Regions from separate parts of the Ligilactobacillus sp. 110_WCHN genome, predicted to be linked through region 1. Evidence: riboswitches for the same ligand, from Rfam matches in the RefSeq annotation. Region 1 holds a riboswitch; the other holds the start of a gene.
What was found. Region 1 has a riboswitch for lysine ahead of yjeM (glutamate/gamma-aminobutyrate family transporter YjeM). Riboswitches for the same ligand answer to the same signal wherever they lie in the genome.

Region 1 (16,542 bases):
TCAGGATTTGTTGCAATTATTGGAAGACCAAATGTTGGAAAGTCAACGTTTTTAAACCGGGTGATTGGTGAAAAAATTGCAATTATGAGCGACAAGGCGCAGACAACACGAAATAAAATTCAAGGGATCTATACCCGGAAAGACGCGCAAATTGTCTTTATCGATACTCCCGGGATCCATAAACCGCATAGTCAATTAGGAGATTTTATGGTTCAATCAGCCCTTTCAACGTTAAATGAAGTTGACGCGGTGCTTTTTATGGTCAATGCAACGCAAAAACGCGGGAAGGGCGATGATTTCATTATTGAACGGCTTAAAAAGGTTCATAAGCCGATTTATTTAGTGATCAATAAAATCGATAAGATTCACCCGGATAAACTGCTGGATATTATTACTGAATATAAAGACACCCTTGATTATAAGGAAGTTTACCCAATTTCAGCTCTTCAAGGGAATAACGTACCAGAATTAATTGATAATTTAGTGGCTGATCTTCCTGAAGGACCGCAATATTATCCAGATGATCAGATTACGGATCATCCTGAACGGTTTATTGCCGGCGAATTAATTCGGGAAAAAGTTTTACAACTTACCCGAGAAGAAGTTCCGCATTCAGTTGCAGTCGTGGTTGATCGGATCAAGCGGGAAACCGATGAAAAGGTTCTCGTTCAAGCAACCATTATTGTTGAACGCCCAAGCCAAAAGGGAATTATTATCGGTAAGGGCGGAAAGATGCTGAAAGAAATTGGAATCCGGGCACGGAAAGATATTGAATTAATGCTTGGTGATAAAGTTTACCTTGAATTATGGGTTAAAGTGCAACCGAACTGGAAGGATCGCAAAGCAGATCTTGCAGCATTTGGTTATAAACAAGATGATTATGACTTATAGAAAAATCGTGCGATCGCACGATTTTTTGTTTACACTTGATTTTGCATTTAATAATGTGTAGTATCTATCATTAAAGACAGAAAGGGCTGAAAAGAATGGAAATTGGAGAAATGCAAAAATTTGTCGCAGCAATTGTCAATGATAAGTTAGCAACCATGAACAGTGTTCACCGTCAATCAACGATCACCACGATCAAAGCGGAAAATATTGCGCAACACAGCTTTTTCGTTGCATATTACGCACTTAAAATTGCGAAAAAGTTAAAACTGAATGATGAATTAAAAGGGGAAATCACGATTCAAGCATTGATCCACGACATTGCAGAATCATCTTCATCAGATGTTCCAAGCAATGTTAAATATCAGGTTCCGGGATTAAAGCAAATGCTTGATAAGGCCGAAGATTTTGCAATCAACAAATATTTCCCTGAAATTAAAGATGAATTTACAAGCTTACGCAAGCATGAAGCAGAAGGCGATATTGTTGGAACCGTTATTAAGCTTGCCGATATTATTGCGCTTATTCAATTTTTAAAGACTGAACGTGCACTTGGAAATCAAGATGCAACGTTATTGAAGGTCATCCGCGAAACATATGATAACCTTGGACGGTACCTGGATCATCTTGAAGAAATCGTCACGGATGAACAAGCTAAAAGTGTTAAGACGGAAGATAAATAAAAAGAAGGTGTGACAAAACAGTAAAAACGAGCGTGATGGAAGCAGAAAAGCGAATGAATCGCGGAGCATAGATTCGGAGGTTTTCGAACTTCCAAGTAGCTCGTTTGTTTTGGAACCCGATTATGTAAATATAGCAAAAAGATTGCAACCTATATCACAATCTTTTAATGCCGGGCAGCATGAAAATTATGCTGTCCTTTAATTTTATGCGAGTGTTTTTTAAATTTCGGCCGGTTGCTTGAGACCAATTTAAAATTCTTCATTTTAGCGTTAAACGGTCGGTTAGCTGTTCGAATTTGCGTCCACGTTTTCATGGCTTCGATCATTCCATCTAATTGCTTCAATTGTTGGGGGTCGTTTTCTTTAACTGCGGTTACATAAATGTCAGTTTGCAAACGCTGGATCAATCCTAGATGATAATTTAAAAGCTGTTGGGTCAATGGTTCATGCCGGTATTGATTAAACAGGTCTTGAATGACTTCCATTGCCTCGCGTACATTTTGCGGTTGAACATAACGTTGATTTTTCGGTAATGCCATTTGAAATTCCTTCTTCATAATTGATTCTGAATTTATTTTAACGCAATCAGGGATGAAGGAAAATGTTGAGTTTGTGATATGATTAACTAAGATAATAATTTAGGAAAGAGGATCATCATGCGTTATAAAATAGCAGTTTTTTCAGATGTTCATGGGAATTATACGGCTTTAAAAGCGGTATATGAGGATATGCAGGAGCAAGGAGTAACTGAATCATGGTTTTTAGGTGATTTATTCGCTCCGGGGTCCGGTGCGCAAGATTTATGGGATTTAATGCAAAAAATTAATCCTGATGTATATATCCGCGGAAATTGGGATGATTTGATGATTCGGGGCGCCGCTGGGAAAATCGCACTTGAAAAGCCAAGCAAAGTTTATATGGAACGGCTTGCAATGGATGTGGCTGCAAAAGTTGATCCTCAAGTTTTGGCAACCATGAAGCGCTGGCCGATGCGAGTCGTAAAGCAGATTAATAATGTACGGATCGCAATCACGCATGATCTTCCTGAAATCAATTTTGGGCAACAGTTGTATCCGACATTGCCAACGGAAAACTTTAATAAATTGTTTGTGGAAGATGATCTTGACCTTGCAATTTATGCGCATGTTCACCATCCAATTATGCGGTACAGCAGTGAAGAACAGATCGTCCTTAATCCGGGATCTGTCGGACAACCATTTAACCGCCACGTTAAATTTCAACAGGATTTACGGGCGCAATATTTGATCGTGACGATTGATGATGACGGAATAAGTGGAATTGATTTTCGGAAAGTCGCATACAGTCATCCCGATGAATTATTGCGGGCGGCAAACGCGAATATTCCGTATATTGAACTTTACCAGCGGCAAATGGAAACGGGTGAAGTTCACACGCATGATTACCCGTTGTTAGCGCGGTTGAATGATAAATATGGTTATCTTCGTGAAGCTAAGGAATATGAAGCCCAACATGCAATTCACGAAAAATCTGATTTTTAGGGTTGACAATTTTAGGAAGTAGTTTTAAAATTCAAAGTAAATCAAATAATAGAGGTTGCAGATGACATCAGTAAGCTATTTGAGTGGCTGTTAAACGTTGAAGATAGCTGAAAGGGGATTTTGCCGAAATGCATTGTTGGATAACAGCTGGGAATGCATTGGGACGTAGTTTAAGAAATTACGGACTGTCGCAATTGTTTGCGGAGCGCTATTATTCAACACGGGATTAAATAAAATCAAGTCTTATTGTTGGAAGTGAGCTCAGCCGGCAGTAAGGCTTTTTATTTATCTCAATTTTGTTGATAGTGTGACGCCTTTATTATTAATTTAATATAAGGAGTCTTTTTATTATGGAAAACCAAAAGAAGATGTCAGTCACGGCCTTAGTATTGATGATCTTTGCATCGATCTTCGGCCTTGGAAACGTAACAACCGCATATTACCAAATGGGATACGGTGCAATTATCTGGTACATTGCCGGTGCATTGTTATTCTTCATTCCGTCATCATTGATGTTTGCTGAATATGGATCAGCATTGAAGGAAAGTCAGGGGGGAATCTACTCATGGCTTGAAGTTTCAATCGGTGAAAAGCCGGCCTTTATCGGCGCATTTGTTTGGTATGCTGCATGGGTAATTACGTTGGTAACCCAATTCTCAACGATTTGTATTCCAATTTCAGGATTGATCTTTGGAAAGGATACAACGCAAAGCTGGCACCTTTTTGGAATGAATTCAACGGAAACCCTTGGATTAATTGGAATCGTGCTATTAGTTTTGATTACGTGGTTGGCAACTCGGGGATTCGATAAGATCGAAAAGGTTGCTTCAGCCAGCGGGGCGGTTATCATTGCAATCTCAGGATTATTTATTGTCGCAAGTATTTTGATGCTGGTTTTAAATCATGGCCACTTAGCTCAGCCAATGTCAGCTCACGCCATCGTTTCATCACCGAATCCGCAGTTTAAGTCACCAATTGCGATTCTTTCATTCTTCGTTTATGCCGTTTTTGCATATGCTGGGATGGAAACGATGGGTGGAACGATCGACCGGGTCGATAAGCCCGAACGCAATTTCCCAAAGGGCATTATCCTTGCTGGAATTGGAATGATTTTGATTTACGCTTTAGGGATTTTTCTTTGGGGAGTAACTGCCAACTGGCACAAGGTATTGGGAACCGATTCAACTAACCTTGGAAATATCACTTTGGTTTTGATGCAGAATTTAGGTTATACGATTGGACGTGAAGTGCTTCACTTGCCAGTTCACCAAGCATTGATCATGGGACAATGGACAGATCGGCTGATCGGATTTGAAGAAATGATGTCAGTCTTTGGTTCAATGACCGTTTTGATTTACTCCCCATTGAAGACGATTTTACTTGGTTCACCAAAGCGCTTATGGCCAGAAAAGGTTACGAAGTTGAACAGCCGCAAGATGCCGGCATTTGCAATGTGGATGCAAGCCATCGTAATGGGAATTATTATCTTCGGCGTTTCATTTGGCGGGAAGAGTGCCCAACAATTCTATACGGTTTTAACAGATATGAATAACATTACTTCATCAGTTCCGTACTTGTTCTTAATTCTTGCATTCCCATTCTTCAAGCGGATCAAGAATTTAAACCGGTCATTCGAAGTTTATAAGAACCGGAAGTTAACGAATACGATTTGTGTTGTTAGCTGGATCACGATTTTCTTCGGAATCGTCTTTACGATTATTCAACCAGTATTACAACATGATGCATATACTGCTTTCTGGACAGCATTTGGACCGGTCTTCTTTGCCCTTGTTGGATGGATCTTCTATCGGCATGCAAGTCGCAACGTTGAACCGGTTGTTGAAGAAGAATTAGATTAAAGTGAATTGAAAATTGATTGAAGGTCGCGTAGAAGAACGTGATCTTCTTTTTTTGTAAAAAAATTTGAATTCTATGTAATAAAAAGTAACATCAAATGTAGATTTTATTTCTTTTTATGCTATAATACACTCGTTATTATTTTTATTTGGAGGGAAAGTTGATGGCAAAAAAATCCAGTAAGGTTGCTCGCGGAATCGTCATTGCGGCAGCAGCTTCAATGATGTGGGGAATTTCAGGAACATGTTTGCAGTTCATTTCACAAAACCAAAACATTCCTGAAAATTGGTTCTTATCAGCACGGACACTTGGTGCAGGGCTGATTTTGCTGCTGATTAGTTTAATTATGTATCGCGGAAAAGTTTTTCATGTTTTCAAATCATGGAAGAACATTGGTTGGCTGTTCGCATATGCGATTCTTGGATTGATGGCAAATCTTTTTACATTCTATAAATCAATTCAATTTGGTGGAAACGCCGAAGCTGCAACCATTTTGCAATATTTGAGTCCGTTATTTATTGTTTTGGGAACTGTGATTTTCAGACGGCAAATGCCTTATAAGTCAGATGTATTTGCGTTTATCATTGCATTAGCCGGCGTTTTCCTTGCATTAACCAAGGGGGACTTCTCCCAACTTTCAATTTCAACGAGTTCATTGATGTGGGGCTTAGGATCAGGGTTAACGGCCGCATTTTATGTTGTTTTACCGCGGAACATCGTTAAAGATCCTGATAACCCGCCATTGGTCGTTCTTGGATGGGGAACTTTAATTGCTGGATTCTTCTTTAACTTGCATCAACCAGTTTGGGTCGGAACACCGAAGATTACTGGAACATTGATTGCTTCAATGTTAACGGTTATCTTCCTTGGAACGATCATCCCGTTCGGGTTATTACTATATGCAACGCACTATGCTCCGTCAGACGTTATCAGTATTATGGATGCGGTTCAACCAATCACAACTTCAATTTTAAGTATCATCTTCTTTAAGATGGGTATGAATTGGGTCGAAATTGTCGGAATTGTATTGGTAATTATTGGTGTTTACATCTTACAACGCGGACGGAAAAATATTGAAAACTCCGAAGAGAATTTTCGAGCCGATGTATAAAAATGAATAAATATTGAAAACTTTGTAAATCCGGCACTTCTTACTGATTTTAGGGATTCAAATGTGATACAATTTATTTAGAATAAGTTTAGTGAGAGGTGGGCGATCAATATGGAATTAAGTCAAATTTTACAGAAATCAATTTCACAAATCGCTCTTTCAGGACAAGGAGTAAAAACGTATCTCGTTCCACAGATTCCACGCCAATTATTGACGCGGGCATGGCGGACTTTTTGCCCGCAGGAGAAGCGGACTTCGATTCTTGCGTTGATTGATACTTCCTTTTTTCAAAATGGCAAGGAAGGATTCGTCTTTACTCAAAATGCATTGTATATTCGGGAAACAATGCATCGCGTAAAGGTTTTTCCGTATGATCGAATCAATGCAATTATTTATTTTCAAGCTCTTTCAACGTATTCAGGAAAGAATAGCATTTCAATGGAAATCGACAGTAAAGATTATGATTATGAAATTAGTAATGTGTTATTGAAGGGAATCAATACTGATCGATTTAACCGGATGTTACAGCAAATTGTTTCCCTATATCGGCCAGATGAACGTCACGAGATTGAAGAAGAGTTGGAAGATAGTGAAACTCAGATTGCGCATCCAGAAAAATTTAAACCGCATAAATTTAAGGATGGCGATCCGCAGATTTATCAGAAATAAAAAGACTGAGATTTTGAAATCTCAGTCTTTTTAATTACTCGTTTTTCGTTTTTAATTGATTAACTTTTTCCTCAGTCGGAGTAACATACAATGTTTTTTGGCCTTCATAGATCACAAACCCAGGTTTGGTCCCGTTTGGCTTGCGAATTCGCCGAACTTGCACATAGTCGACTGGAACGTTGGCGGAGTTTCGTGATTTTGAGAAGTATGCTGCTAATTCAGCGGCTTCAACCAGCGTTTCATCGCTTGGGTCACTGCTTTCAACGATTACATGGGATCCTGGAATGTTTTTTACGTGAAGCCAGTAATCATTCTTTGAAGCGGTGTGTAAGGTCAACTTCTCATTTTGAAGATTATTTTTACCAACTTTGATTCGGGTACCATCACTTGCCCGGAATATTTCTGGTTGGTTGATCTTAACCCGGCGTTTATTTTTCTTATGGTGATTGTTTTTCCGTAAGTATCCACCGTTTTCAAGTTCAACTTGAATATCAGTTAAATCTTGCGGTTCAGCAAGCTCAATTTGAGTTTGGATCTCTTCAAAATAGGCAATTTCATCTTCAGTAAGTTTAATTTGTTCCTTCAAGTATGAAATCGCGTTTTTAAGTTTTTGATATTTTTTAAAGTATTTTTGGGCATTTTGCGAAGGACCGATTTGGTTCGATAACGCAATTTTCAATGGCTTTTCATTATCATAAAAATTCGGTAACGTGATTTCAGTCATTCCGCGTTTAACCTGATACAAGTAAGTTGTTAGCAATTCGCCTTTTATCCGGTATTCATCCGCGTGCTGGGTATTGGTAAATTCTTTTTGCAATTTTTTCAGTTTATTGCGGTTCTTTTTCAATTCTTGGTTTACAACATGGATCAGTAAGGCTCCTTGTTGCCGGACCCGATCACGGGTTGCCTTCTCACGGTAAAAATGATCAAGCAGTCCACTTAAAGAACCAAATTGAGCACCCATGTTTTGAATATCATTTCCAAGTGCTGTAAATGTAAAATCAAGCCGTTTACCGGTGGTTAAACTTGGGATTGGGGCATCCGCAGCTTTAAGAAAGCTCGTTAAATGTTCGGAATCATTTTGACCATCGTTTTGATGAAAAACATCCGCAAGCTGAAGGGCGCTGACTTTACCGAATCCTTGAAATTCTTTTTGAATATTTTGCGCAAGGACTTCGCGGTTAGGAAATTGTTGGCCAAGCGCAATCAATTGTTGAGAATTTTCAGCAGTAAACGGATCAAGTTTTTCCTGTTTTGGCGGTTGCCGGTAAGTTGCACCTGGAAGTAATGTCCGGTACCGGTTTTGATCCATTCCAACGTGTTTAATGGTATCAATGATCGTTTGATTTTGCTGATTGATCAAAATGACGTTACTATACCGGTTCATGATTTCGATTGAAAGCAAAAGCGGTAAGCGGTCGCCAATTTCATTTCGCGTTTCAAAACTAAAGTAAACGACCCGGTCATTTTCCAATTGTTGAATGGCAGTCAGCTTGGCGTTTTCAAGATATTTGCGCAACATCATTGTAAATTTAGTTGGAACTGCCGGATTTTTATATGGAATTTGCGTAATTTGCATCCGGGCGTAGTTGGGGTGAGCTGATAAAAGTAACGGGTAGTTTTTCCGGTTGGACCGAATTGTCAAAATCACTTCGTTCGGATATGGTTGAGAGATCTTCATTACCCGTCCGTTAAGGATCTTTTCGCGAAGTTCACTCACCATTGCGTGGGTAAACATTCCGTCAAATGCCATAAATCTCATCCTTTCTGAAAATAATAATATGCTACTTATTATTGTAAAGTTCTGATGAAAAAAAGCAAAGAAAAATCCACAAATCGCCTTCAGAGTCTTGAAAAATATTTACAAAGATTGTATTATGCAATAAGGTACGAAAGAAGGGGTGATTTTCTTTTTGAAAGAACCATTAGACAATTTGCTTGATTTACAACGTGAATATCAACGGTTTGTTCAAAAAATGGCAAAGAATAATCAACTGACCATTGCCGAATGGCAGCTTCTTCAACGGATCGCTGACGGGAAAAATTCGCAAGAATTACTTGCAGAAGATTTGCGGCTTGATACTTCAACGCTGAGTCGTCAACTGAGTAAACTAACGACCAAGGCGTTTGTTAAAATCAGTAAGGTTGCAAATCAAAACAACGTTAAAACCCGGAAAAGCTATCAATACCATCTCAGTGAAATTGGTCAACGTGTTCTTTCACAAATGAATACGGATTTTAAAGAATTTGGACAAAAAGTATTTGCGCAGTGGACTGGCGAAGAGAAGAATTTTTTAAAGATTTTAATCAATCGTCTGACTCAAAGTATGCGTCAAGTAACATTAAATTAATTGATAAAGTAGGTGTAGTTTTATGAAAACTGCTGTTGTAACCGACAGTACAGCAAATTTAGATCAAGAAACGATTGATAAGTACGGAATTAAAGTTGTTCCGATTCCTTACATTATTGATGGAACCGAATATCAAGACGGCGTTGATCTTACCCGTCCTGAATTCTATGAAAAAATGCGGAATGCAAAGGACTTTCCGACCACATCGCAACCGCCAGTTGGTGAAATGATTAACTTGTATAATCAATTAGCTGATGAAGGTTACGATGCAGTTATTAGCATTCACATTGCAGGAACGATCTCCGGTTTGATGACGACTTTGAATAACTTAAAGGGTCAACTTGACAATATCAAACTTTACCCGATCGACTCATCAATTACTGAAGTTCCAATGGGATGGATGGTTAAGTTAGCTGCACGGATGGCGGCTCAAAATGAAGATGCCGAAAAGATCGTTGCGGCCGTTGAACAGCTTAAAAAACAATATGATGCGGTCTTTGTTGTTGACGATTTGAAAAACTTGGCTCATGGTGGTCGGTTATCAAACGCTTCAGCATTTATCGGAACCGTTTTAAAAATTAAACCGTTACTTCACTTTGATAAGGAAAGTGACAAGATCGTCGCCTTTGAAAAGGTTCGCTCATTGAAAAAGGCAATGAAACGGGCACAAGAAATCATTAAGGAAGAAACGGATAAGGCAGATTATCCGTTCCGCTTGCTAGTGATTCACGCTAATAATGAAAAACGCGGTCAAGAATGGGCTAAGGAAGTCCAGGGAGCCTTCCCCGGGCTCCCGGTTTCACTTGATGAATTTGACCCAGTAATTGCGGTCCACCTTGGTGAAGGGGCATTGGCATTAGGATTTATTCGTGACATAGAAAAAGACTAAATTTTAAGCCAAATTCATCACTTTCTTTTCAATTTTGTGAGAGAATATAACATATAAAGGATAGATTATATATTAATTGAAAGATGATGATTAAATGCGAGTTCAATTAGGATTAAAAGGGAGCACCGATGACAGCCAATACCGGGATCGGTTGCAATATCATCCGGATGTTTTCGAGTTTTTTACCCAAGAAGACGACTTTACAACTGATGGATTGCAAAAGTTACGGTATGCGATTCAAGCAGTCCAAAATGAAGCAACGAGTAAAATTGTGTTGCATCAACCGATGCGGTATCAAAAAACAATTTTTACGGAATTGATTGCACCGGAAAGTCGCTGTCCGGGTCTTTATAAATTCGTCGAACAAAGTACGATTGATTTGTTACAGGTGGCATATGATTTTGACGTTCAAGTATTGATTCATGGCGCATATTTACGGCAAACCCCTAAATATATTGCCATGTATCCGTCATTTGATGCTGCTCAGGATGCGGCCTTCAAGCGGATGGATCGATTCAATGAAATGGGCGGTAATCATATCATGTTTGAAAACAGTATTTCACCAATTTTTTATTATGGTGATCCGCAGTTTGAAGATCGAATTTTAGCTCATGGGTACCGATTGGCATTTGATACTTCGCACTGTTTTATCGCTGAGCACGGTGATAATGACAAGTTAGTTGCTTCGATCAAACATTTAATGGATGCGACGGTTCATTACCACCTCGTTGATTCGATGGGTGAGCATCATGACAGTTTAGTTCTCGGAACCGGAAAGATCGACTGGCGGCGGGTTTTACCGCTCCTTAATGAAAATTCAAAAGCAACGAGCATTTATGAAATCAATTTGGCAGATCCAACTGATGCTAAGGAACAGATGGAAAGCCATCGTTATTTGGTTGAATTAGCCAAAACATTAACTGATTAAATAAAGAAGAGGTAAGATTTTGGCAAAGATATTAAACGTTCTGATTGGAACGATTGGTATTTTATATATTTGCGGACAAGTTACTTATTATGGTTTTGTCCAGTTGCTAAGTACGCTCGGCTATATTCACGCTGCGACGGTTGCTGATAGTCACAAAATTATCTTTGATTGGGTGATTTTTATGGCATTTTTGTTAGTAATTTTCGGGTGCGTGGCGTTGGTTGCAAACTTTATTAAATTTCAAACCCCACACTTAGGATTACGATTGATTTTTAATATTGTTTGCATTTTTATGCCATTCTTACACATTAAGAATCATCTAACAATTCTTTTCGAGGGTGTATTTTTAATTTTGTTTGGGTTATACTTAGCTACAATAAGAAAATCTAAATTAATTAATGATAAAAATTAATCTAAAACGATAGGGGCTAATAGTTGTGTCATCATTTTTTAAAAACGTTGTCGCTCCAATCTTGACAGGATTGATAATTGCAGCGTTCATCGTAACTTTTGTATTTCGAATCGTAAAGGTTGATGGAACTTCAATGTATCCGAACCTTCAAAATAACGAGCACGTAATCGTATGGAAGTTAGGTAAGGTGCGGGAAGATTCCGTGGTTGTTTTTGACGCATATGGCGTTGATAAAAACAATCCGAATGTTCAAAAGAATACAAAGTACGTTAAGCGGGTAATTGGAATGCCTGGTGACAAGATTGAATACAAGAACAATGGTGATTTGTATGTTAACGGCAAGTACCAACCACAAAATTACATTACCAAGCAACAACGGACAAGCGGAACATTAACGTTGCTTTTACCAGAAGCAAAGGGCGTTAGTTTAGGAACAGGTAAGACGTTCACCGTTCCGAAAAATTGTTACTTTGTTCTTGGAGATAACCGCGCTGATTCAAACGATAGCCGGTATTATGGGTTTGTTCCGAAAGATAAGATCGTTGGAATTGCGAAAGCGCCATTCTGGAACAGTAAACATAAGCTGATTAATGATTATTATCCAGCAACAAATTAGAGCTTAAGGTGGTGACGAAAGTCATCACCTTATTTAATTACCGTTATTGAATGCGATTCCATTGCTTATTTATTAAAGCCTGAGATTTTTGAAACCCACCCAGCTTACCTTGATGTTGAAACTCAGGGACAACTGACAGTGGGAGAAACGGTTGTTGACTTTGCAGGACTAATGAATCAGAAACCAAATGCAAAAGTCATAATGAATCTTGATCGGCAACGGTTTGTCGATTTAATTATTGATTTACTTCATCACTTTGACTAAAAGAAAAGGATCGCTTCAATGCGATCCTTTTTTGAATACCATTCATTATGCATTCTTTTTATTATTTCCCATCTTGAAACTAATTAAGACAATCAGTAAGTTGATGGCAGCTAGAATTGCAGTCATTACGAACACATCTGGATATGAAAAATGACCCGCAATCACTGATCCAAGCATTGGGCCAATGATACTTCCAATTGCTTGGAAAGACTGCATGTAACTGAAGACCCGGCTGACAACCGCGTCAGGCGCATTATTCATTAGAACAGTTTGAGCAAGTGGGAGTAAAGCCGCGTCTGAAATTCCGATTAAGAACCGGCAAATTCCTAATGTATATACATTCCCGACCCAACTCGTTGCGAAAAAGACGCATCCGGAAAAAATCAATCCGGCAACTAAAACTTTGCGCGCCCCGATTCGGTCACCAAGGTCGCCTAACCGATGAGCAGCCATAATGGTTGCAAACCCAGGAAGGGCAGTGATAATTCCGCTGACAACCGATACACTGCCATGGCCGTGTAATAACTGCCGGACAAACAAACTAATGACTGGGTTAATTGACTTAGTAACGGCATTTACAAGCATCGCAGTGATGAACATTGCAATGACGATTGGTAAGCTGTTGACTTGAGCCAAGGCAGATTTTTCTTTTCGGGAAGCATTTTTGGCAACTTCATGTGGAGTAAATTCTTCCTTAACGAATACAAGGGCTAAAATTCCAGCAATGAACATAATAATTCCGAAAAGGTAGAAGGTCATCCGATAGCCCCACACATCGGCAATCATTCCGCCGATGATTGGACCAATCAGTTGCCCTCCGACCCGTCCAGTCGTTAAGATTCCCATCGCCTTTCCACCTTGATTCGACGGAACTTCGCTTGCAACTAAAGCTTGCGAATTACTGTTGTATCCTGAGAAACACCCATAGACAAATCGCCAGAAAATCAAAATCCAGATGTTATGCGCAAGTCCGCAGAGAAATCCTGTAATACACATTCCAAACGCTGACCGTAAAATCATTGGTTTCCGACCAGTCCGGTCAGCGAGTTTCCCCCATAATGGTGAAACAATTGCCTGACTAACGAAGGCGATCGCATACGCTAACCCGGAATAGAAAGTTAATTGGACGTTTGTAAAGTGCGCCATTTGGCTGATAAACAGCGGCAAAAACGGCAAACTCATACTAAAGCCAGTCCCGGAAACAAAATCCCCAAATGCTAAAACATATAAGTTTTTCCGCCATTGAGGCATTTCCTTAATATTCAATTTGATCATCTTCTCAATCTCTAAGTTAGTATACTTACTATTTAAAACTAAAATTTCAAAGATGTAAATACTAAAATAACTGACCACTTATCGCTAAAAAATGTCCGGTTAGCGAAAAATGCTCATTTTGAAAATAAAATTCGGTATAGTAAGAATGAAATTATTTCAGGAGGAAATTGGGATGAAATTAATTGAAACTCAAAGGTTAACTAAAAAGTTTGGAGCATTTACTGCGGTTCAAAACTTAAACATTGAAGTCGGTTCAGGAGAACTCACCGCTTATCTTGGAAGCAATGGCGCAGGTAAGTCAACAACGATTGCGATGTTAATTGGAAATTTAAAACCGACGTCCGGAAAAATCATTTACCATGATAATTTAAAAATCGGCGTCGTTTTTCAAAATAGTATTTTGGATCATGAATTGACCGTCAAGCAAAATCTCCAGATTCGAGCAGAACTGGAAGGCCAAGCGGTTCAAAAGCACATTAAAGAAATTATGCATAAAACGGGAATTGATCAGTTTGCCAATCGAAAGTACGGAGCCCTTTCTGGAGGGATGAAACGTAAAGTTGATATTGCCCGAGCATTATTAAATCAGCCTGATGTTCTTTTCTTAGATGAGCCAACAATTGGCTTGGATGTAACAGCCCGAAAAGAAATTTGGCAACTGATTAATGAATTAAAAGAAAAACAGAAATTAGCGGTCTTTTTAACGACTCATTATCTTGAAGAAGCTGAAAATGCCGATAACGTATACATTTTAAATCATGGCCAGATTGTTGAACATGGTTCAGCGATCGAACTGAAACAAAAATATTCGCAGGTTAAGCTTCGAATTAAATTTAAGAATGAAGTTGATCAGTCGTTAGTTTCAAAATTGAAATTTAAGCGCGATTTTTATGAATATCAATGTTCAAACGCTCAAACGGCAATTCAGTTTTTGGATCAGTATAAAGACCAAATCGATTATTTTGAATATTTACCGGTTGAGATGACGGATGTGTTTATGAAGCTTATCAAGGAGGAAGCATAATGGTCGCAATTATTAAACGCAATATTTTAATTTATTTTCGGAAATTTTCAAACATCATGTTTTCCCTTTTAGGATCAATGATTTTCTTTTTTATTTATATTTTATTTTTACGAAAAAATATTTTAAGTTCGCTTCACCAAATAACAGCTGCCGGAAAAGTTTTAGATATGTGGATGCTTGGGGCGTTGTTAACGATTACTGCAATGACGACCGCGTTAAATGTGATGGGCCAATTGGTAACAGATAAAAATAATAATAAATTTTTAGACTTCAAAATCAGTGTTGCATCGCCGCTTAGACTCCTTTTAGGATATTTTGGAGCAGCCATGCTTGTTTCAGTTGGAATACAGTTTTTAGTTTTTGGAATTGTTTGGGGATACTTTTTAACCTATGAAAGTTTACGACTAACAACAGGAATGATTATTCATTTGGTAGTAATCGGGATTGAAAATTCATTCTGCGCAACGGGAATTGCATGTCTGGTTTGTGCATTTATCAAGAATGAGACGGCATTGAGAGCAGTTAATACAATTTTTGGTTCTGGATTTGGCTTTTTGATTGGCGGATATTTTCCAATTGGAGAGATGTCAACGACAGCGCAGCATGTAATCAAAGCGTTTCCGCTTACATATTCTGTTGCTCAAAACCGTCAAATCTTGATGGATCACTTATTAAAGGCGACGATCAAGCCGATTCGAGTACCGATGGAGAAGTTTTTCGGACTGAACTTAACAATCAATGGTTCGCAAGTTAGTTCAGAAATGATAACATTGATTTTAATTGGGACAGGAATTGTTTTGATTCTTTTAATTGCAATAATTAGTCGTAAAATGATTGAAGTTACAATGGCGGAGCGAAGTTAAATGAAATATCAATTTAAACCAGATTCAACGGTTAATGAAACCAACGTTTTAATTACAGCTCAAACGAAAAACCACGAAGTTAATGAAATTGAACGGGCACTTGAAAAAATTCAAAAGGAAGAGCAGACGGTTACTATCAATGCGCACCAAACAGTTTATCGGATTCATTATAACGAAATCGTCTTTGTTGATGTTTGGGGTGATTATACCACCATTCATTTGTTAGACCGCAAGTTTAAAATTCACCAACCACTGCGAAAAATCGAAGAACAGCTTCAGGATGAGCGGTTCGTTCGGGGTTCACGGAGTTTGATTTTAAACCTCGACTTTGTTGAAAAATTTCGAAGCAGCTTTTCAGGAACTTACTTAGCTGAAATGGCTAATCATCAGGAAGTTGCAATTTCACGGCGATACTGGAAAAAAGTTAAGGAAAGGGTGTTTCAAAAATGAGATGGTTAATTGAATTGCTTCAGCGAATGATTATTGGAACCGAAATTGGAATTACCTGTTATGTATGGATCGGCGTTTCATGTTATTCATCGGTAAAAGTGACATTGCCGATTGCAGCGGAGATTTCTTTAATGGGGGCAATGATTGGCGGGGCAACCTTTATTTTCCGAATTCCGCGAATTAATTATTACCTTGCATTCCTCATTCATTATCTTATTGTTTTAGCTGCGAGTTGGATTTTTTTGCGACCGATTTATAGAATATATTATGGAGTTAACTATCAATTTAACTTTGAAAGTCTCCTATTTATTGCAGCGATTTATCTTATTATTCAGTTAGTAATTCGTTTCATGCAAATTAATGACGTTCAGCGCGTTAACCGGCGTTTAAAGCAACGGCAAAAGAAAAATCATTAAGATTTCAGCGTCGATGATAAGAGGACTTCATCGGCGCTGATTTTCATTCGTGATAAAATGGAACCTGAAGGTGATTTTAATGGAAAACGTCTCAACAAAGGAAAAACTAAGTGTTATCAGTGGAAGTTGTCTGGGATTTATCGGAATTTTGATTGGAACTTCCCTGGTTGTCACTTTTCCAACGTTAATTCGTGAATTTAATACGCGCTTAGCTGTCGTTCAGTGGTTGGCATCAGGATACTATTTAGTTGCAACGGTCACAATGAGTGCGACGGCTTATTTAATGAAGCATTTTCCGCTTCGGCGAATTTTTATGTTAGCGGCAT
Region 2 (16,542 bases), on a different contig from region 1:
TCTTCCCCATTAACTTGGTAAACATCTTCCTTAAATTTCGGGAATTGACTTGTTCCATACATTGAAGCAGCATTCACAATGTATGGTGGCAGAACTTCCGTGAATCCTTCCTTAGCATGTTCATCAAGCATAAAGTTGTAAACGGCCCGTTCCAACTTTGCCCCGGCTCCTAAATAGTAAACAAACCGGGCACCTGAAACCTTAGCAGCCCGTTCGAAATCTAAAATTCCAAGATCTTCGCCGATATCCCAGTGATTCTTCGGTTCAAAATCGAATTCAGTTGGTTTTCCAACCTTATATAATTCAACGCTTTCTGCTTCAGTCAAGCCAACTGGAACCGTTGGATTTGGCAAGTTTGGTAACCGTGATGCAATGTCTTGTTCTTCAGCTTCAACCCGATCCAAATCTTCATCTAAAGCTTTGATTCGAGTTCCAACTTCCCGCATTTTTTCAATTTGAGCAGTTGCATCTTCTTTGTTCCGCTTAGCCTTTGCAATTTCAGCTGAAACATCATTCCGTTGTTTCTTTAAGTTTTCAGCTTCAACTAGTAAGTCACGCCGTTCTTTATCTTTTTCCAACAAAGCATCAATTTTTTCAGGTTCAACTCCCCGAGTTCCTAAACGTTTCTTGTATTCATCAGGATTTTTCCGAATTTGGCGAATATCTAACATTTTAACTTCCTCCGATAATTTTTCTAAAATAATTAAAAAATAAGCCTTTCATCCACCTATGGGACGAAAGACTTATTCGCGGTACCACCCAACTTTGTTATTTTCCAAATGCATGCAAAATAACACACTCAACTTAATAACGGTCTCCCGTGCAGCATTGCCTGCCCGTCGTTTAGAAAGCTGGAGTTTCGGTAACGGTTCACACCACCCACCGCTTCTCTGTGTACCTACTTATGGCGATCCATGACGTTTTAATTATTTCAAATTCATTTTAACCTTTTACCTATAATTAATCAAGTCTAGTGATCTTCAACCAAGGTGTCATCTTCCTCATCAAAATCCTGCTTGATATCCGGCGTTGTTAAATCAACCTCTTCAAGCGGAATCATGTGCGTATGATGCTTGATCTTGTAATAGAAGAATAAAATCAAGAACAATGGAACTGACATATACGTTACAAGCATTGCCTTCCAATCAAAATGAGCGACAGCTTGTAAATCTTGACCGATAATCACAAGAATACACATTATTAATGCGAGAATTGGTCCAAACGGGAACCACTTTGCCTTATAAACTAAATCATTGACATCGCGTCCTTGAGCAACATATGCCCGCCGGAACCGGTAATGTGAAATTGCAATTCCAACCCATGCAATAAAGCCGGTCAATCCACTGGCAGCAACCAACCATTGATAAATTTGATTTCCAAAAATACTTGTCAGGAATGTTAACAAGCCAACAAAAGCTGTTCCAAGCAATGCAGCCATTGGGACTCCACGCTTATTGACCTTGGCAAAAATCTTTGGAGCATCCCCATCCTGAGCCATTGAATATAACATCCGCGTTGAAGCATACATTCCGGAGTTGGCAGATGATAACACGGATGTCAAAATAACCGCATTCATTACGCTGGCAGCGGCGGCTAATCCGGCACGCTTGAAGACCAATGTAAACGGACTGATTGCAATATCCGAAGCACTTGAACCAAGCAAATACTTACTTGTATATGGAATAATTGCCGCAATTACAAAAATTGATAAGATATAGAACAACAAGATCCGCCAAAAGACTTGCTTAATTGCTTTTGGAACACTTTCTGCCGGATTTTCTGATTCACCGGCCGTTACCCCAACTAATTCAGTTCCTTGGAATGAGAATCCAGCAACAACGAAAACGCTCAAAACTGCTGGAATTCCACCAACGAATGGAGCTTTCCTATATGTAAAGTTGTGTAAATACGTTGCCTTGCCGCCAAGGATCCCGAAAATCGTTAAGACCCCAACTGCAAGGAAAATAACAACCGTTAAGATCTTGATCAACGATAACCAGTATTCCGTTTCCCCAAACGACTTAACCGATATCGCATTGATCAAAAATACAAGCAACAGGGCAAATAAACTAAAGACCCATCCCGGAACGTGGGGGAACCAGAACTTCAAAACCAGCGCACACGTTGAAACATCGACTGCGACCGTGATTGCCCAGTTAAACCAATAATTCCAGCCCATTGCGAACCCTAATGCGGGATCAACAAAGCGCCGCGAGTACGTTGCAAATGATCCCGAAACGGGAAGGTACGTTGCCATTTCACCCAATGAAGTCATTAAGAAATATACCATGACCCCGATTCCGATATAGGCAACGATTGCTCCACCAGGTCCTGCTTGTGAAATTGCCGATCCACTCGCAACAAATAACCCGGTTCCAATACTTCCACCTAACGCGATCATCGACAAATGACGAGTCTTTAATGATCGCTTAACTTGATTTTCCTCTGCCATAACTTTAACCTCCTAATATATATCCGGTCAAAGAGCACAGATTCAATCACTACAAAGCAAAATAAAAACGCGCAGTCCGAAGCATGCGCGTTGAAGTTCTACTAAGACTAAAATTTTTAAATTTAAAATTAAAAAATATCATAATAATAGACTTTCGATAGCGCTCCGCAATGTTTTCACTGCGACAGTTCCTAGCCTCTTAAGCTAGACCCCAGCGGTTGACTTCTAAAGCAATCAATCACTTCGGCACCGATTCCTTTCACCTTCAATCATCATTGCTTTAGCAATTCATGAAGGCTACTGATAAGCAGTGCGACCTCTCTTCGATGTAATTATTATCGCTTTTAATTCTTATTAAATCAAGTCTAATTTACTCTTTTTTAAAATTTATTTTGCCGTTTTTTCCAATCTTCGACATTAAACGTATATGGGTTGTTATCCAATCGCGGCCCCATCATGCAAATAAACCAAATGAAAAATTGAGCGATCGGAATAAACCACAAAATTACAAACCACGCTGGCATTTGGATATCATGCAACCGTCGAATGATCGCGGTCAAGACCCCGAGACGAAAAACGACTGAAACGCCAGCTGAAAGCTTGAACATCGTCTTCATTGTCATTGGAATCTTAAAAAATGGTAGCAATTCAGATAATAACATGGCAGCAACCATACAAATCAGGAAGAAACCGAAAAAGCCCCACCAGAAGTCATTGACTCCAAGCCGCTTATTAACTTTGAACATGTCCCGGAAAAACAGCTTCGTTGAAGCAATCAATCCTGGCTTACCGGTTTCATTTTTTTCTTCTGGCTTGATGACCCGGACCTTGATTCCGGCATCTTGCATCTGCTTCATAAAATTATTCAGCGAATCCTGATCATCAAAGTTCGTATTCATTAATCCTTGAGCAAGTTTTTGTTCAGAAGTTAAATTCGAATTTGAATTTGACGTTGCCTTTTGATCGGCATCGTCGCGTTTAAGGTCTTCATTTAGGTTTAAAATTGCTTGGTCAGTTCCGCAATACGGACAAAAGTTAGCATTGACATAAATATCTTTACCGCACTTTTTACATTTTTTCGTTTCATAATCCTGATCGGAAAACCGTTTTTGAACCGCCCCGCAAAAGGCACAGCGCCGTTCATTTTCATCGAGCTTGTGACCGCACTTTTCACAATAATACGTCATTGATGTGATCATCCTTTCTCTTTATTCTTAATGGTATCATTTTTGTAACAATTTATAAATTTTGCTAAAACCGGCGATAGCTGCTGATCAGTCTTCCACACAAGGGCAAGGTTTGTTTGCCATGCTTCATGTCGAACAGGAATCAGTTTCACTTGCGAAGTCGCATACCGTTGAGCACACGTTGCGGGAACCAAGGCGACTCCGATTTCCCTTTCAGCCCACCGAATTCCAGTCCGGGCATCGTCGCATTCAAGCGCAAAAGTCGGTTGCAGTCCCCGATGTTCAAAGGAATCTTTGATAATGATCTTAAACCGGCGATAGACGATCAGCGGTAAGGTGCTCAATTTTTCAATCGAAATGCTTTTCCGTTTCACTAAATCAGTTGTCAATAAGCGTTCTGGAATGATCGCCATCATCGGTTCAGCCGGAAACATCCGCACTTGAAGGCCTTCCCGGTTAAATGGAGTTCGCAAAACCGCCACATCGATCAAATTCTTATTTAAAAGATCCAGTAACTGATAGGTATTACCTTCGCTTAACTCAAACTTAACCCCCGGGTATGCTTTGATAAGCTCTGCGGCCTGGTCATTTGGTAAAACGCCACCGCTAGTTGACGTTGCTCCGATTCGAAGCGTTCCTAAAAATCCCTGGTCGATATTTTTGACTTTATACTCCGTGATCTTGGTTAAATCAACGATTTGCTTCGCATATTCAGCCAGCGTACTTCCAGCCGGGGTCAGCTGAACTCCATGCGCCGTTCGTTTAAGCAGCTGAACTCCGAGTTCCTTTTCCAGCTGTTTCAGTTGATAACTCAACGGTGGTTGCGCAATGTTAAGCCGTTTAGCTGCGGCTGTAACCTGCTTTTCCTCGGCAACTGCAATAAAATACTCCAATTGTTTTAAATTCATAATTTAACTCCCTAAAATAATTACTCTCTATTATCATATACAATTTTTGCATATCTATCACAACAAATAAATATTTTTCTTTATGAAAGTTTAATGTTAGGATTTAAAAGGAAACAAAATGAGAGAAGGAATTTAATTATGCATACAGCATTTTTAATGTTGCTGATTGGTCTTTCTGCCGGGACCATGGGAGCAATTTTAGGAATTGGTGGGGGAATGATCATCACACCAATTATTACTTTAGGAATGGGCCTTCCAATCAAGTATGCGATCGGGGCAAGTATCATTGCCGTAATTGCAACGAGTTCAGGTTCAACCATTGCGTTTTTGAAAGATGATGTGTTGAATTTACGGGTCGCAATGTTCCTTGAACTTGCTACCAGTGTTGGAGCCATTGTTGGGGCCCTTTTAACCGGGGTCTTCAATCCGGCGATCCTTTACTTCTTATTCGGATGCCTGCTTTTATTTGCAAGCTGGAACATGGTTCGTAAATTACGTTCTGGAAAAGAGGTCCTTCACCGGGCAACGCCAGACAAACTGGCTGAAAAATTAAAACTGAATAACTCATATTATGACAAGAACCTCCACAAACAAGTCGATTATGAAGTTGAAAATGTTCCTGGTGGGATGACGATCATGTTCGGTGCCGGTCTTGCATCCGGTCTGCTCGGAATCGGTTCAGGAGCCTTTAAAGTCATGGCTCTTGATAATGTAATGAAGATGCCGTTAAAGCCATCAAGTGCAACAAGTAACTTAATGATGGGCGTTACCGCCGCTGCAAGTGCAACGATCTATTTCTTTAACGGCTCAATTCGGCCAGATATCGCGGTTCCATTGTCACTGGGAATCATTGTCGGTGCCGCTCTCGGAAGCCGAATCATGCAACACATGCCTTCAAGATGGTTGCGGATCATCTTCGTTCCAATTTTGGCATACTTAGGATTACAAATGGCATTCAAAGCGTTTGGGGTGACGATTTAAGATGAAAATGGATAAAAGAACCCAAGAAGAAATGAACCACATGGAAATCATTATCGGGAAGATCATGCGAGTCGGCGTTGCAACCGCTGCAGTCGTAATGCTGATTGGCTACATTTTAATGGTAGTTAAACACTCAACTGGATACCCTGGTGGAACATTTCCAACAACATTAACGGCGATTTGCCAAGGAATTATTCAGTTAAAACCATATGCAATTATGATGGGCGGAATCTTCTTATTAATCTTGACCCCCGCATTGCGGGTTGCAACTTCGATCTACACGTTCTTTAAGGAACACGATAAGTTGTATACGATCGTAACCACCGCCGTTTTAGTAATCTTACTGATTAGTTTCTTCCTTGGCCATGCTGACCATTAAAATCAATATTCATGATATAATGAGGTCAAATTGATTCTAGTAGATTATTTTGACTTTGCAATCATTCAAGGTCGTTAAATGCGACCTTATTTTTTTATGAGGGAGGAACCCTTATGAGTTTACATCGCTCACAACATGAAGAATTTGAAAACCAACCTGATGAGTTGGAGCGCGAAGAAATGATTTCGCGTCCCCGAAGAAAATCACGCAAAAAAACAATTTTCTTTTGGATTTTACTGATCTTAGTAATTGTACTCGGAATTGGTGGGCATGTGCTACACGAACACTACTTAAATGCCCGAAAAGCGGCCGATTCCGTTTATGCCCCGAACAGCGTTAAGAAACAGCGCGATGTTGATCGGTTACTTAAAGAAGGCAAACCGATTTCAATTCTGCTGATGGGAACCGATACCGGAGCGCTTGGACGGTCGTTTAAGGGACGGACTGATACAATGATGGTTTGCGTTTTAAACCCGAAAGATAAAACCATGACCCTTGTTAGTCTGCCGCGCGACGCCCTGGTTGCAATCAACGGTTATGAACAGTACTATCCAAGTAAATTAAACTCGGCATATGCTTACGGCGGTTCAGCAACGGCGGTCAAAACCGTTCAAAAATACCTCAACGTTCCGATCGATTTTTACGCTACGATCAACATGGGCGGTTTGGAAGGATTGATCAATGCCGTCGGCGGCGTTGACATTAAACCGTTGCTGTCGTTTTCGTTTGCCGGATACAATTTTGTAAAAGGTAAAAAGACCCACATGAATGGGACTGAAGCCTTACAATACTGCCGGATGCGTGATCAAGATCCATTAGGGGATTACGGACGCCAAAACCGGCAACGACAAGTTATCATGGCCTTGGCGTTTAAGGGAGTTCAATTAACCAGTTTGTTAAACGATGACTTCTTGAATTCGTTATCGAAACAGTTACGCACTGACTTGTCCTTTAACAACATGGTCTCCTTGAACATGAAATACCGGGTAGCAACTCACCACATGAAATCAACCCACCTTCAAGGAACAACTCAGGTAATCGGTGAAGCTGATTTTGAAGTTGCAAGCCGGAAAAACAAACAGGAAATTACGGATGTCTTGCGGAAAGCACTTGATTTACCGCATGCCGAAACCGGTGATACTTTGAAAGGCACTGACCTTGAATCGCCAAATCAGCTTGAAGGGACCGGAAATTCGAATGATGCGACTACTTCGACCGGACAAACATACCAAACATATCAAACACCTCAATATCAAGGACAATATTAAAAAGGTTGCGGCTTAAGCCGCAACCTTTTTTGCTTTCTTAAACTGCCTTATTCTTTACTGACCCTTTAATTCGGTAATACATGCGGGTAATCATTTCGGCAAGGAAAAAGCCCATTGCAATCGCGCCTGCAATCATAGCAACTTGTACAAGGTAATGCAAGGCAATGCTGTTTCTTCCAAATGCAAAGTTATAAATTGCTTTATACGATTGGCTTCCTGGAACCAGGGGCACCATTCCCGGAACGTTGAATAAAATCATCGGCATTTTTTTTGCACGCGCCATAATGGCTGCTCCCAGGCCGACAACTAACGCCCCGCTTAAATTAGCAAGCATCGTTCCTAAATGGGCGTGAAAAATCAAAATATATGTCATCCAGCCTAAACTGCCGACGGCCCCGCATCCCAACAGCGCATTATGCGGAATGTTGATCAAAATCCCAAACCCCATCGTTGCAATGTAGCTAAAAAGAAAATGAATAAGTAGGCCATCACCCGTAATCGGTAAAATATTCATTCAACCAACCTCCTAACTAAACCGCAAAACCAATGCAATTCCCATTCCAAGCGCGCATGCAGTGATCAATCCTTCAATCATTCGGGATGCGCCGCTTAAAATATGACCAGCAAGCAGATCGCGCACGGCATTCGTTAGCAACACTCCTGGAACCAACGGCATGATTCCACCAGTAATGATCATTCCCATATTCATTCCCCAATGAGCCTTGACGGCGCTGATTCCACAAATTCCAATTACCATTGCCGCAATGAATTCACTGGCAAATTCCGTTCTAAAGAACCGGTTTAAAATCACATAACTGGTATATCCTAAAGCAGCAATTCCCATCGTCAACAACATATCTGACCACCGGCCGCCATAAACAACTTCCAACGTTCCGCCAATTAAGGCTGCCGCAATCACTTTCAAAACAGGGCGAAAATCAGGGGTTGACTTATCGAGAATCACCAATCGGTCGTACATTTGCTGCAACGTTAATTTTTTCGCTTGAAATGCTCGGGAAGCATCGTTGACCCGCGAAATCCGTTCAAGGTCGATCCGCCGTTTGTCGATCGATTCGACCTGCGAATTTTCACCGCCCTGAATCGACATCATGATTCCCGTTGTTGTTTCGAAAATTCGCGGACTTTGAATTCCAGCATTCCGCGCGATCCGCTGTAAAGTATCATCGACCCGGGCCATATCTGCTCCATTTTCGATCATGATCTTGCCAGCCAATAAGACCGTATCGATAATTAAATTTGCATCCTCCATCCTTTTCACCTCGTTACTTTCTGCAGAATAAAACGATGAGGCATGACCGTCGTCAATGCCTCATTCGGAGTTTAATTCATTTTTATTTAACAAAAATATAGTGGGCCGCCTTATAGCCGATTCCCATTTTTTCACCGGTCTCTTCCACTTCGATCTCAATCGGTCCTTCAAATGGCTTGTGAGCTAAAACCTTGATCCGTTCACCCAATTTTAATTTAACCCCTGCTAAGTATGTCAATAAATCATGATTGTCAATAAAACGATCAACTTCAACGGTTGAGCCATCCGAAACATCCATCAAAATATCATGGCTATCTTCTTCATAATCGCCATTTTTATCCGGAATAACGCCGCCGTGCGGGCAGCGTTGCGGATGACCTAAAAACTCATCCAGATGATCCATTAAATTCCCGCTCGTTGCGTGTTCAAGCACTTCAGCATCTTCATGAACATCCTGCAATGAATAGTTCAATTTTGTAACCAAAAAGGTTTCCCACAAACGATGCCGCCGAATCAACTCTTCGGCAATCTGCACCCCGTTCGCAGTTAATGAAATTCCCCCGTAAGGTTCATGGTGAACTAACCCCTCTTTCACCAACTTACGCACCATTTCTGTTACTGATCCGGCTGCAACATTCAAACTCATTGAAATCTGCTTGTTTGAGACTTTCTTTTTCCGACCGCCTAGTTCAAAGATAATTTTTAAATAGTCTTCTTTTTTAGGTGTCATTGATTTCACCTCATTTTTTTAATTCGCATTCATTATATCAGAAACGGGCTTAATTTAAAGCCCCAATTAAGCCTGATTTTTTCGTAAATGAGTCAATGCGTCCTGAAAGTCATCCGGCAATGAAGCATTAAAGCTTTCAGGCTGACCAGTAAACGGATTGACCAATTCTAAATGGGCCGCGTGTAGCATTTGCCGGTGAATTAATTGCGTTGGTCCGCCATAAAGCTCATCCCCGATCAACGGAAATCCAAGATGGGCAAAGTGAGCGCGAATTTGATGTGTCCGTCCGGTATGCAACCGAACCCTGATCATCGTCGCGTTCTTAAAGCGTTCCTGAACCCAGTATTCAGTTTGCGAAGGCTTCCCATCCGGAGCAACGATTCGCCGCGCACTTTCATAACTTTCTTTTTTTAAAGGAAGATCGATCATTCCATGTTCATCCGGAAGCTCGCCGCTTACAACTGCAAGGTATTCCTTTTTCATCGTATGATTAGTGATTTGATCCTGGACCATGCTTTGAATAAAATTACTTTTGGCAAATAGAACCACTCCACTAGTATCAAAATCTAGCCGCGTCAGAATATGCGGAACATACGATTGTGACTGCTGCTGCGCATACCCCAACGCCCGATTAGCTAATGTTGTTGTTGAATTCGCCGGTCCGGGAACGCTTGTCGTTTGTGCATCCTTATTAAGTGCTAAAAAATATTGGTCCTCTGCAATAATTTCAATCGGTAACGTACTTTGAGCAACATTCGGATCCGGTTGTTCCGGTTTCAAATCCAAAATCAGGGTTGCTTGACCGTTGAGCTTCGTGCGTTCGGTGATCACCTTTTCTCCATTAAGGATCCGTCCTGCACCTTGCCGAATTTTCTTTAACGTTCTTCCACTAATTCCATTTTGCCGCAAGACATTTCCAGCAGTTTCCTTTTTTGAATCAGTTTTATAAATAAGATATTGCATTTCCTCTGTCCTTTGATTTGATTATTTTTATCATAATTTAAAAAATCATAAAAAAACAACTTTAATTAACAAAAATCCTGCGAGATAATGGTAAGATATTAAATGTAATTTTATTATTAATTGAGGTGAAACTTCTTGGACCTGAAAGAAAACAAAAATCGACCGATTTTAGCAACGGTCTATGCGATCATCTTTTTGATTCTCCTTTTATTGGTCAAATTAAACAGTCCAATTGTCCATGGGATCGATCATATTGTTCAGTCAATTGTTTTTTCATTCACTAATGAACATTTAACGGTTTTAATAAGTATTCTCACTAATTTTGGTTCGCCAGTTGTTTCGTTGATCCTTGCGTGCTTAGTATTGGCATTTGTCTTTTTCAAACGCGAATACGCCGCTGCAATCTGGGGATTCGGAACCTTGATCATCGGAAATGGTCTCGCATGGGTCTTCAAACACATCGCTGCCCGGCCGCGTCCAGCGCTTGCACAACGGCTTGCTCCTGCACACGGCTATAGTTTTCCAAGCGGTCACGTTTTTGGGACAACATTATTCGTCCTTCTTTTACTTACACTGATTGTTCCCCGGATCAAGAATCATACAACGCAGACGTTGATTCGAGTACTAGCAGTTATCTGGGTAGTTTTCATTATGCTTTCACGAATCTACTTACGAGTTCACTATCCAACTGATACATTCGGCAGTTTGTTGTTAGCCGGAGCAGTTTGGGAATTCGCCGTAATGGTTTGGATCAAGTTTTTCAAGAAAAAAGTTGATGCCGCCAATTCTGAAGGCCGGCACTTTCAATAATTAAGTAAACAAAAATGGTTGTGATGATTCACAACCATTTTATTTATGTTCTGATTTTAATGGATACGCTGGCATAAGAAACTGATCATTTTCATGTTTTAAATGTTTAGCTTTCGCATAGATCGAATCATAATACTGTTCTTTAATCCCGTGATATTTCAGAATTGAAGTCAAGAGCGTATTTGATTTAGCATAGTTCCCTTCTTCATTGCATTCAACCGCTTCATCATATATTTTTTCAAATGAAGCTAGCTGACTTTGAGCTTCTTCAATTTCAGTCGCATATGCACTGGAACGTCGAACTAAAACGTTTAATCCATGATCTGCATCAGCAGCCTGATCAAAAAACTTTTTGGCCTGATCATAGTTTTGCTGATTCAGGGCAGTTTTAGCTTTCATATACAAATCAAGCTGTTTAATATTGCGCTCGGCTTGCGGGTCATCTTGCTTCCGCTTAGCTGCATTTTGAAAGCTGATCTTTGCAGCCTGATACTCGCATTTTTTTGTTTGGGTCATTCCCCGTTCCATTGCTTGTTCATATTCCTTTTGGACTTCAACGTTTTTCGTAAACCCGAAGCCGATGAAAACAATCGCAAGAAGAATAACCCCTAATCCAATCAGAACTTTTTTTCGCAATTCAAATTCCTCACTTTAAATTAAAAGTTTTCGTGAAGCCATGTTTCCAATAATTCTGGCCAAACTTGCAACGTTGGAACGATTTGAGCGTCTTTGTTAGCTGTTTCCTTGGTTGCTAAACTGTGACCGTGTTGACCGTGTGGAAAGACGTGGAATTCAAAGTTAACGCCGTTCTTCCGCAAAGCTTCAACCATCATTAAGCTGTTTTCCATTGGAACCGTGGTATCTTCAGTTGTTGTCCAAATAAATGCCATTGGAGTATCCTTTGAAACATGCTTTTGAAGAGATAACTTTTCGCGTTCTTCTGGCGTTGCGTCTTCACCTAACAAGTGATCAAATGAACCTTGGTGGCCAAATTGTTGATCAGCTGTAACAACTGAATAACCCATAATCAAGCCATTTGGTTTAACATCTTCCGGATCGAATCCAAGGTCTTTAATTGTTTGTGAGTTCCACATTGTTGCGAGCATTCCTGCTAAGTGACCACCAGCAGATGTTCCCATCACAATGATCTTATTTGGATCAACATGCCATTGAGCGGCGTTGTCCCGCACCATTTTAACGGCCGTTGCTAATTGAGCTAATTGAGCTGGATGATGAACTGGCATGCATGAATAGTTCAACACGAATGCTTGAGCACCCATTCCTAAAAGTTTTACGGCAATTGGTTCCCCTTCGCGTTCAGAAACCATCTTGTAACCGCCGCCGGGACAGATAATAACTGCTGGCCGAACCCGATTTTCATCAATTTCTGGTGAATTATCTAAAACATATCCTGTTAATTCTGCATCTTCATATGATGTCTTAATTTTTTCCTTTAAATATTGCATCGCGATTAAACCTTTCTATTTAAAATCTATCTCAATTATACAACAAAAGTCACTGAATTTATTGAATCTGACCTCTTCAATCATTCAGTGACCCTTAACTTTTAGTATGTAATTATCCTGGAATTACCATTGACAATAAGGCAACCGCTGCGAGTCCTAACACAACTGAAAGCCCCATTGACCGTGATTTATATGCAACAACCATTACAATGACCGCTGCAAGCAATTTGGCCAAGTGACCAAATCCGATAAACGTATAGTGCGATGTATTAATGAAAATATCCTTCACGACTAATGCGGTAAACAGCGAAACCGGAACATATTTCATCCATTCATTGAACCATTCCGGGATTTTCCGTGTTGTAAAAAATTTCATTGGCAACAGTCGTGGTCCTAACGCAACCAACATTGATAAGATGATCAAAATAAAATGATCTGTACTCGACATATGCATAGCAAACTCTCCTACCTAAAATCACTGCTTATTCGGCTTGATGTTCTTCAACAAGAACCCTTTCTCACGACCATGTTTGCGTAAGTAATTTTCAATCGCAAACCCTGTCAATGAGGCAATGATGGTTGCAACAACCAGCCCCATCGTACTCTTAAGCAAGCACATAAAAATGACTGCCAAAACAGCTGAAAAAGCACTGATCAAAATCGTGAGTTTATTCCGAATCTGCATCACAATCATGTACAAGAATAACGATGTTAACGCAAAATCAACAATTTCCAAGTTGATCTTCGGTAACATTCCACCAACTAAACTGCCGATTACATTTGCAACCGTCCATGATAAAAGAGAATAGTGTTCAACCATCATCGCATCATTCGGTGACCACTCTTTATCAGTTGCAAACTTCAAATAGTTAACCGCATAGTTTTCGTCGTTCAACGAAATTGCAAAGAAGTAAATAAATTTCTTACTTGTTCCTTGAACATATTGTGACAAACTTGACCCTAACAATGCATACCGCAATTCAAGGAAGAATAACATGAATAAAATCGTATGCATTGGAGCATTTGCAGTTAACATCGACGCAATCAAGAACTGCGCCCCACCTGAGAAAACGAGCATTGACGCTAAGCCCGTCAAGATCGTATTAAAACCAGCTGCATGCAGAAGGACTCCACATGCAAGACCGATTGGAATGTAACTTAGGCAAAGCGGAAGTGCTACTTTGAGTACTTCCAACCAGCGTGGTTGTTCTTTAGTCACAATATACCTCCATTTATAAAAAAGTACCTATATTTTGAGTATAACATACTTCGAACAATATCCGCACTTAATAACTCATGACTAAAAGAGGTTGGTTACCCACCGCCATGCAATCTCAAAGATATTCGCCTTTTTAATGGCGGCCGTTGTTTGGGCATTAACCGCGCACTTCGTTCCGTTTACAGTTTCAAGGTTTTGCCCATCAACCGTAAACTTCATCGTCCCAACCGTTTCATGGTTCGATAATGGAGCGGCAAGCGCATTGCCTTTCTTGTTAAGCAGGCTCTTCTTCACGTTAACCTTGACTGCGACATTGTTAGCTTTCGTCCCCTTCTTTAACCAGAGACCTTCAGCCGATGCATTCGCAATTTTCACATTGACCTGTTTTCCATAATATACAGGTAAAGCGGCTGTCTTTTGGCCCTTCTTCAAGGTTACGTAATTGTATGTATGATAAATGTACGACATTAGTTTTTGAGTCTGAACAAACCGGGCCGGGTCAGAGTCGTTTTTGTGTGATGCGCCTAAAACAACCGTAATGATCCGGTGACCGTCTTTATTCGTTGTTCCAACGAAGCAAGCTCCCGCAGCATCGGATGTCCCGGTCTTAAGCCCATCAACTGGTAGTAAGGTGTATGAACATTGACCGCCTGGAAGCATCCAGTTCCAGTTCTTCATTTGGACTTGCTGATTGCCAGTATTAAAGCTCATTTCCTTCACACTTGAAGTCTTGACGATTTCTGGATATTCTTGCAAAAGTTTCATTGAAATCAATGCCATATCCTTGGCTGAAAACTTGTTTTCGGCATTCGGTGAAACTCCCGGATAAGCATCACTCTTCATCAATTTATTCGTTAATCCGTTGCAGGTATAAATTTGCGCGTCATTGATTCCAAGTTTCTTGGCTTCTTGCCGCATCATGTTAACGAATTTTTTTTGGCTGCCGGCAACTGCTTGGGCAAGGGCCATCGCTGCCCCGTTAGCTGAATAGATCAAAGTTGCCTGGTAAAGATTTTTTACTGAATACTGTTTGCCTTGTTCAAGCGGAACATTGCTCAAAGAAGTATCCTGACTGACAGCGCAGACATTATTCGATGGCTTAACCATTTGATTCCATGAAAGTTTTCCATCTTGAACGGCTTGGATAACGATGTACAGTGTCAATAACTTTGACAATGAAGCAACTGGAACTGATTGGTCAGCGTTTTGCTGATACAAAATCTGCCCCGTTTTCTCATCGATTGCAATCGCTGACTTAACGTCCAAATGCAAGCCCTGCGTCTGCTGAGCAGTCTTGGTCTTCGATGAAGCAGTTGTTGCTGAACTTGTCCTTGTCATTGCCGAAGAGCTTGCAGCTTGAACTGCCGCTGCTCCGCCCACAGCAAACACCGTTACTGCCGTTACCAATCCAATTAAAACTTTCTGTATTCTCTCCATTAAATGCATTTCTTAATCTCCAATACTAGTCAAGTTCTTCAACTTTTTCCTCTTTTGACGGTTGTTCAACCGGGAACCGCATGACAAAGGTTGTCAGGTGATTATTTGATTCAACCTTGATCGTTCCATGATGCAGTTCAACAATGCGCTGGGTAATCGCTAATCCTAATCCAGTTCCGCCGGTCTTTTGATTACGCGATTTTTCGACCCGATAAAAGCGTTCGAAAACTTGCGGCAATGAATCATGCGGAATCGGTTCGCCATCATTTGAAACTTGAACCTCAATTTCATCATCACTCATTCGCCGGGCCGAAAGATAAATGTTCTTCCCGCCCTTGCCATACTTCAACGCATTGGTGATCAAATTATTGACAATCCGGGCAAACTTTTCCGGATCGGCTTCAAGTTTTAGATCACCATCCGGCATTTTGGTTGAAATCGCCATGCCTTTTTCTTTGGCTTCCAGTTCAAAACTTGCTTCGAGCTGTTCAAAAAGCGACATCAAAGAGACCGTCATTAAATTCAACGGCGTATCAGCCTGACGGACCTTTGTATATTCAAATAGATCATTAACCAGCGACTTCATTTGGTTTGATTTGACAAATGCAATGTGGGCAAACTTGATCAAATCTTCTTCTGACTGATACTGTTTATTTTCGATCAGTCCTAAATATCCAATAATTGAAGTCAATGGTGTCCGAATATCATGACTGACATTCGTGATCAGCTCATCCTTTGATTTCTCAATTCGCCGTTCCTCTTTCATTGACTCAACGGTGCTATCAACCAAAGCATTAATGCTTTCAACTACCCGCTGCATTGATCCGTTAAGCACAAATGGAATCCGGTGGTCAAAATGACCTGACGCAATATAATGCAACTCAGAAATCACGTGATAAAGCTGAATTTGACGGTATTGGTGGACGATCCGCCAATACAGAATAAAACTGTCAAAAACAGTTGCAATGAACACAAAAAGCAATCCCCAGTTACCGAATTTAACGGTATTCGGTCCCAATGTAAGCGACATTTTGATATCAAAAATTCCACTGGCAACTCCGGGAATATGTCGCGTCCATTCATTCAATAAAATATAAATTGCGAAATCAGCTGCCAACAACAGGACAAGGGTAAACAAAATCTCCAAAAGAAGTTCCCGTTTTTCCTTGGAGGTCATTTTCAACTTCATTGTTGTTCGCCTTCTTCGCGCTCCCTATTTCTAATGTGTTTCAATTTTATAACCTACACCCCATACTGTTTGAATAACTTTCTCACCGTTTGTTGCTTCTTCGATCTTATCCCGCAAGTGACTCACATGAACCATAACCGTTTTTGCTGAAACAACTGATTCTTGCTGCCATACGCGTTCAAAGATCTCATCAGCAGAAAAGACCCGGTTGGGATGACTAGCAAGCAAGTACAAAATTCCAAATTCAAGTGCTGTTAGTTGAATTGGTTTGCCGGTTGAAGTC

Region 2: another riboswitch for lysine. It lies ahead of Q3C15_RS05325 (amino acid permease); the one in region 1 lies ahead of yjeM (glutamate/gamma-aminobutyrate family transporter YjeM).

What each region holds. Positions count from the first base shown of each region.
Region 1 is NZ_JAULLI010000001.1:138,896-155,437, reverse strand. Features, by position in the region: gene era (GTPase Era) at 1-891, shown strand, start outside; gene Q3C15_RS00750 (YfbR-like 5'-deoxynucleotidase) at 987-1,571, shown strand; gene Q3C15_RS00745 (hypothetical protein) at 1,736-2,110, opposite strand; gene Q3C15_RS00740 (metallophosphoesterase) at 2,228-3,091, shown strand; lysine riboswitch at 3,133-3,310, shown strand; gene yjeM (glutamate/gamma-aminobutyrate family transporter YjeM) at 3,442-4,950, shown strand; gene Q3C15_RS00730 (DMT family transporter) at 5,112-6,059, shown strand; gene Q3C15_RS00725 (hypothetical protein) at 6,171-6,728, shown strand; gene Q3C15_RS00720 (NFACT RNA binding domain-containing protein) at 6,763-8,481, opposite strand; gene Q3C15_RS00715 (MarR family winged helix-turn-helix transcriptional regulator) at 8,642-9,079, shown strand; gene Q3C15_RS00710 (DegV family protein) at 9,102-9,968, shown strand; gene Q3C15_RS00705 (TIM barrel protein) at 10,063-10,896, shown strand; gene Q3C15_RS00700 (hypothetical protein) at 10,916-11,308, shown strand; gene lepB (signal peptidase I) at 11,334-11,924, shown strand; gene Q3C15_RS00690 (nucleoside hydrolase) at 11,961-12,188, shown strand; gene Q3C15_RS00685 (MFS transporter) at 12,234-13,463, opposite strand; gene Q3C15_RS00680 (ABC transporter ATP-binding protein) at 13,636-14,487, shown strand; gene Q3C15_RS00675 (ABC transporter permease) at 14,487-15,350, shown strand; gene Q3C15_RS00670 (LytTR family DNA-binding domain-containing protein) at 15,351-15,800, shown strand; gene Q3C15_RS00665 (DUF3021 family protein) at 15,797-16,216, shown strand; gene Q3C15_RS00660 (MFS transporter) at 16,296-16,542, shown strand, end outside.
Region 2 is NZ_JAULLI010000012.1:832-17,373, forward strand. Features, by position in the region: gene serS (serine--tRNA ligase) at 1-671, opposite strand, end outside; gene Q3C15_RS05325 (amino acid permease) at 971-2,452, opposite strand; lysine riboswitch at 2,603-2,782, opposite strand; gene Q3C15_RS05330 (zinc-ribbon domain-containing protein) at 2,833-3,639, opposite strand; gene Q3C15_RS05335 (LysR family transcriptional regulator) at 3,648-4,547, opposite strand; gene Q3C15_RS05340 (sulfite exporter TauE/SafE family protein) at 4,683-5,528, shown strand; gene Q3C15_RS05345 (DUF1634 domain-containing protein) at 5,536-5,907, shown strand; gene Q3C15_RS05350 (LCP family protein) at 6,087-7,175, shown strand; gene Q3C15_RS05355 (threonine/serine exporter family protein) at 7,213-7,689, opposite strand; gene Q3C15_RS05360 (threonine/serine exporter family protein) at 7,702-8,445, opposite strand; gene Q3C15_RS05365 (metal-dependent transcriptional regulator) at 8,528-9,175, opposite strand; gene Q3C15_RS05370 (RluA family pseudouridine synthase) at 9,242-10,138, opposite strand; gene Q3C15_RS05375 (phosphatase PAP2 family protein) at 10,274-10,948, shown strand; gene Q3C15_RS05380 (hypothetical protein) at 10,988-11,584, opposite strand; gene Q3C15_RS05385 (alpha/beta hydrolase) at 11,605-12,414, opposite strand; gene Q3C15_RS05390 (AzlD domain-containing protein) at 12,527-12,868, opposite strand; gene Q3C15_RS05395 (AzlC family ABC transporter permease) at 12,890-13,633, opposite strand; gene Q3C15_RS05400 (D-alanyl-D-alanine carboxypeptidase family protein) at 13,715-15,079, opposite strand; gene Q3C15_RS05405 (cell wall metabolism sensor histidine kinase WalK) at 15,096-16,259, opposite strand; gene Q3C15_RS05410 (response regulator transcription factor) at 16,290-16,542, opposite strand, start outside.